DNA from 2 places in the Pradoshia sp. Z4_20 genome. Region 1 is predicted to be linked to the other one. Evidence: a T-box and tRNA genes for the amino acid it is inferred to sense, from the RefSeq annotation. Region 1 holds a T-box; the other holds one or more tRNA genes.
The links. A T-box is a leader RNA that pairs with one kind of tRNA and senses whether it is charged. The one in region 1 lies ahead of AC4BHP_RS00695 (valine--tRNA ligase), so its partner is inferred to be a tRNA-Val.

Region 1 (3,214 bases):
TTTTCTTGCCATGCTCATCACGTACAAGTCCATGAATCAATACATCTTTGAATGGACGCTCTCCAGTGAATTCAAGTCCCTGGAAAATCATTCTTGATACCCAGAAGAAAATAATATCGTATCCAGTCACAAGAGCTGCTGTTGGATAATAACGTTTAAAGTCTTCTGAATCTGTATCAGGCCAGCCCATTGTGGAAAACGGCCATAACGCAGAACTGAACCATGTATCCAATACATCTGTATCCTGCGTCCAGTTTTCGATATCTGCAGGATCTTCCATTCCTACATGTACCTCGCCTGTTTCCTTATGGTACCAAGCCGGAATGCGGTGACCCCACCAAAGCTGTCTGGAGATACACCAGTCATGGATATTATCCATCCAATTCAAATATGTTTTCTCAAAGCGTTCCGGTACGAATTCTACTTTACCTTCAGTGGATTGCATTTCAATTGCACGCTCTGCCAATGGTCCCATTTTAACAAACCATTGTGTAGATAAATAAGGCTCTACAACAGATCCGCTTCTTTCAGAGTGTCCAACCTGATGGATATGCTCTTCAATTTTGAACAACACTCCCTGATCCTGAAGATCTTTCACAATTTGCTTACGGCAATCGAAACGGTCCATACCTTCATATTTGCCAGCCTTCGCGTTCATCGTTCCGTCTTCATTCATAACTAGAATGCGTTCAAGATTATGACGATTACCTACCTCGAAGTCATTAGGATCATGTGCTGGTGTAATTTTTACAACGCCGGAACCAAAATCCATCTCTACATAATCATCGCCAACAATCGGAATTTCTCTTCCTACGATTGGCAGGATAACCGTTTTTCCAATCAGGTGCTTATAACGGTCATCTTCCGGGTGAACTGCAACTGCTGTATCGCCAAGCATTGTTTCCGGACGAGTTGTCGCAACTTCAATATGCCCGCTGCCATCTGCAAGTGGGTAGCGCATATGATAAAAAGCACCCTTAACCTCTTTATGAATTACTTCAATATCAGAGATCGCTGTTTTTGTACTTGGATCCCAGTTAATAATATATTCACCGCGGTAAATAAGGCCTTTTTCATAAAGTTTTACAAACACTTCACGAACAGCTTTTGAAAGTCCCTCATCTAGAGTAAAGCGTTCACGAGAATAATCTAGGCCCAATCCAATTTTTGCCCATTGCTCACGGATATGGGATGCGTATTCCTCTTTCCATTTCCATGTTTCTTCAACAAATTTCTCACGTCCCAAATCATAACGTGAAACACCTTGATTGCGCAGTTTTTCTTCTACCTTCGCTTGAGTTGCGATTCCCGCATGGTCCATACCTGGCAGCCATAATACGTCATAACCCTGCATTCTCTTCATTCTTGTCAAAATATCCTGAAGCGCAGTATCCCATGCATGACCTAAATGCAGTTTACCCGTTACGTTTGGAGGAGGAATTACAATCGTATAAGGTTCTTTTTGTTTATCCTGTCCCGCTTCAAAGAATTTACCCTTTAACCACCAATCATAGCGTCCTTTTTCGATTGATTGAGGATCGTATTTGGTTGGCATACCAATATCCGTTTGTTGCTCCATTTTTCATTCTCCTTTACTTTCATAATTGGTGAAAAACGCAATAAAAAAACCGCTTCATCCTCTATATAAAAAGGACGAAACGGTATGTCTCGCGGTACCACCTTTGTTCCAATACAAATAACTGTTGTATCGGCACTTCATTTCGTTAACGGCTCTTCACCGGTTATCCGCTACTATTGACGTTCACGGAAACAGCTCCCGGGCGACCTTCTGCGATTACGGTTACTGAAGGAATCTTACAGCCGATGGATTCCTCTCTCTTACAGTCTTAATCACATACTCTTCCCATTCAAAGCTTTTCATTGTTATTTTGGTTTCTCATAATCGGAAATCATTTTTTAATACTGTTATCATACATAAGTATGCATCTACTCGTCAATCATTGTTTCCCATTTTTCTATATTTTATTCAAGCCTATGTCCAAGGTGTCATCGTCAATTCTCAGTCTTAGACGCTTTAAATATTACTGTACAGACACCCATTCAGGGGTAATTTTATATTCTATCATAAAGGGGGAATTTACATGCGAAAAAAGGTAACTCAATACAATATGCCTCCGTGGATTCGAAATACAAGAAATGTCTTACAGCAATTCTCCATTCCCTTTGCCGTTTTTCAAGGAATCCGGACATTCTTTTTTCCGACCACTTTTGATTTATTTCTGCTATTATTACTGATTGGTCTTGCTTTAGCCTTCCACTTTGATATTCTGTAATCTTTTATAACTATTCATTTAGACCAGGTAGGTTTGCCTGGTTTTTGTTTGATACAGCCTATCATTTTATTATGTTGATGCCATATCTTTTATTTCTCTTCCTTCGCCTTTTTGCTTTCTTCTATTTGTTCCATCCTCATAATAATATATTCAATGTTTTTTAATAACCAATACTGCCTTTGGAATCTTCGGCAAAATTGTATTTCATCCTGTTTACCTTTTTTTCTGGAGTATTGTTCTACTACCTTGATACAATTAGCCGGATAGGCTAAATAGGATAAGAATAAACGCAGCTCACCCTCCTTGTAGGGAAAATACTTCAGATAAAGATAGATCCACTCAACTATTTCTTCACCCTGGATTGGATAAGTTTTTAACTGCTTAACGACAAAAGGCAATAAGTCGAAATAGGCAGGTGCGGTTTTACTCTGTTCAAAATTGATAAAATGGCCATAACCATTTTCACTATATAAGAAATGATGAATTGAGATATTTCCATGGGTCACCACACTGCGTACTTTTTCTTCTTCCTTTGTTAGGTCAAACCACTCCTTCAGTTTATTTAAGGAATACGTCAGAGCCTGAGACAAGTCATAAAAGCACATACTAAACAACTGCTCAAACGGAGACATATACCACTTCTTTTCGATGGTTGTTACCATTTCACGAATAAATTCCTTTTGCTCCTCCCACTCCTTGACTGTTTTTTCATAATGCTCTTCCCGTTCCTCTTTCGTAATGTTAATTTCTTTGCCAGATAGCGTATGCATTCTTGCCAATTCCCTGAACATCTGCTGGTGTCGTTCTGCCCGTTCCTCTATATGTTCATCCGGCAGCCAAGGCATAAGGTAACTGATTTTATCATGAGTTAATACTCCATATCTGCCATCAACTGTTGGAAAAATCGGAACAATTCGGTT
Region 2 (3,214 bases), on a different contig from region 1:
ATAAGTTAATGAGGTCTCTTCCATCTTTCTGCCCAATTTAGGCGCAATTTTAGAAAAGGGCAGACTCTTTTGTATCCGGGCCACTCCCAAGGAACAATAAGCTTCTGCATACATCATGAAGGTTTTACTATCTATGGACAGCAAGGTTCGAGCTTTCTGAATGAGGTTCATAAACATAACTCCTTAGGAAGTAATGGTTTAGTCAATTAATTCTTCTTTTTTCAACATATCCAGGAAATGAACGAACCTGACTTTCACATTCTTCAGGGCTTCCGTCATACTCTTCTGTTAATCGATCCACAAGCTCATCGATACTTAGGTTCATTCATTAGTTCCCAGGTTAAGCCTCCGACTTCACCGAGATTATAATATTTAACATTATGGACGCTTAACATCACTTTCTCCCCATCCATATCACTGACTACATTCCTTTTGGACATAATAAAAGTTGATATATTAAGATTTCTATCCTTCAAGCTAAATTAACTCTGGTAACTTCACTTTTGATTGCAAATCCAAACGCCTGGTACACCATCTGCTTCAATACCTGAATCAACTTCATCACTCCAATTTTAAAAAAAGCCCTATACGATAAATTTGTATAAGGGCTTTTTCCTTCTCTACACAATCAACTTCCTCTGTGACCACCGTTAACTTGCCCACCATCAAAAGTTATTTTCACATGAAGAACCTCAACTCAAGATTCGTTTTTGACATACTTTTTTCTCCTTCACCCCTGATGTATCGTTCTTTATTTAGAACACATGGAGCAAAGCAGGCCCTTTTCATCCTATTATTGTATTGAGTTTATCTATCTTTTATAGATATAATTCATAGATCAATAGTCACTAGTTCTCTATAAAGAACTGATGTATACTAAAAATATCATTTTTAGTAAATTATGTCAAACAAATTTACTAAAGATTTTATAATTTTTAGTATGCGCAAAAAGATCAACTGAATGATAAATTTGCTTTCAAAATCGCCAATTATTAGACAGATCTTGGTGATGATTATTACAGACTTTACTCTGAAGAATGTCAGACAGATTCATGAGGACTAAAAAGGCTATGTTCCTTCTCTAATTTAAAGGATCGCTTTGTGTATTTATATAGAAGAAAGATCCTACAACAAAAATTCATCTTGACTTTAACTGACTTACCCTTTATATTAATTATTGTAAATTAATTAGTATTCTGATTCCGTAGCTCAGCTGGGAGAGCACCACCTTGACAGGGTGGGGGTCGCTGGTTCGAACCCAGTCGGGATCATACTTTTTAAGAAGGCTTAAACCTAGATGTATCAAGGGTTTGAGCCTTTTTTCTGTTTTTTAGTTGAAGTCTCATCCTCTTGTAAATAGCCAAGTACCTTTGTTAGGCTCTGCTAAAGGAGAGAGTATTTTTCCATTGCCATCAATCTTCTTCTATTTCATAAGTTAAACCTTTAATTGCATTGATTTTGGCTATTTCATTTTTATCAGATGTCATTATATAGCACTCTGATTCATGAGAGTTAGTTGCCAGCCAGTCCTCTCCTTCTTTAATAAATGATAAATCTCCAGGTAAGTTAGGGAAAACCCAACTAAATAGAGAATTGGATAGTTCCAAAACTGTTGTTTTTAGCATGTTCATCTGTGGAAAAATAGTATACTTTTGCAGTTTGATTATCTTTTAAAATGTTACTTGCCCATTCAGATTGCTCTTTCATAAGCTTAAATGATGGATCAAACTTTCGTAGAATGGGGGCAAACTTAGTTAAGTCTCCCATATCCTTTCTAAGAACTAAATGAAACTCATCACATATATCAAAGGCCAATTCAATAAGCTCACGGTATGTATTTCCAGACGGATTCTTTGTAATTTTGAACATAGATATTACCCCTCACTATTTTTTGAAAAGAAGAATATACCTAACCCCTTCTTCCATTTATTTAAACACATATTTACATTAAATTTCACTACTTCTCTATGATACTTAACTAGTTGTTATACACTGGTGATTCTCTCAAAGAATCAGTTTATTAGTAATATTTTGTCTCTATACAAAACGATTAAGCAGAAGGTAAAGTAAATATATAACCTTTCTTTTTTGATACATACTTATAAAACAAATTTACAATATAGCTGCTATCCTATCCAAAACCTACATGAAAGAAGGAATGCAAGATGGAGAAGCTTGAAGTGATAGTGGAAATGAAAGAGGGAAACCTGATTCGTCTCTATGCCAATAAAGTATATGATACTTTAGGAGAGACCTATCACGGGGATATCTTCACGACAAAAAGTGAATTGTTAAAGCATTACCCAGATTGCGAAGTGATGAATGGATATGGGTTAGCAGACCCGCAAACCAGCCTTTTAATCTCCGGAATAAATGATTGGTTTGATACGATTGAAGAAGCGGTGACAACACTCCAAGCATTACATCACAAACAAGAGCTGGACGCTTTATACGAGGCAACAGCAAGCTATTATAACCTGCTCAAATCAAACACTAATTTAGCAAGGATAATAGAAGAACTGGACAATCGTGATACAACATCATTCCCCGAAAAAGTAATTTCATTATATATGATTACAGGGTTCGCAAATGATTGGTTCCCAGATGAAATCGCAGAAGATAAACGGCAAGAGGTCAAGAATGTACTAGATCAAGCTTATATGAAATGCTCAAACATTGTAATGGCACATCAACAAGCAAAGAAAGCTCAAATGATGATCACGGCAACAGAATACCTGGGTCTACGCAGAAAATTTTATTCAAAACATTAAAGAAAGCAACTACAAATTATGATGTAGTTGCTTTTTTTGCGTTAAAACTCATTTAAAACTAAAATATTTATCACTTCTTCTGTTGTTCGATGCTTTTCTAGCATCTACATAAATAGTTTCATTAAATATCCTAAGAAAATACCCACGATCGCGAAATCGGTATCGCCAAATGTTGTACCTTCAAAACCTAAGTCTCCTAAGACCGGTAGTAATAATGCTGGCAAGAAGCTGATCAGAATACCGTTAACAAATGCACCTAACATAGCTCCTCTTCTGCCGCCGGTAGCGTTTCCGAATACACCAGCTGTTGCTCCGCAAAAGAAGTGTGGTACTAGACCAGGAACAATTACTTTCAAGCCAAATAACGGAAGTAAAAACATACTTATAATACCTCCGAGAAAGCTAAAAATAAAACCAATAATGACTGCATTTGGGGCGAAAGG

Region 2: it has a tRNA-Val gene. The T-box ahead of AC4BHP_RS00695 (valine--tRNA ligase) is inferred to sense a tRNA for this amino acid. The anticodon was not compared.

What each region holds. Positions count from the first base shown of each region.
Region 1 is NZ_JBZAJD010000001.1:155,656-158,869, reverse strand. Features, by position in the region: gene AC4BHP_RS00695 (valine--tRNA ligase) at 1-1,579, opposite strand, end outside; T-box leader at 1,647-1,881, opposite strand; gene AC4BHP_RS00690 (YszA family small membrane protein) at 2,103-2,294, shown strand; gene ysxE (spore coat protein YsxE) at 2,384-3,214, opposite strand, start outside.
Region 2 is NZ_JBZAJD010000002.1:649,858-653,071, forward strand. Features, by position in the region: gene AC4BHP_RS09100 (lasso peptide biosynthesis B2 protein) at 1-171, opposite strand, end outside; partial or broken gene AC4BHP_RS09105 (lasso peptide biosynthesis PqqD family chaperone) at 203-440, opposite strand; tRNA gene AC4BHP_RS09110 (tRNA-Val) at 1,199-1,271, shown strand; gene AC4BHP_RS09115 (hypothetical protein) at 1,582-1,869, opposite strand; gene AC4BHP_RS09120 (hypothetical protein) at 2,166-2,771, shown strand; gene ulaA (PTS ascorbate transporter subunit IIC) at 2,876-3,214, opposite strand, start outside.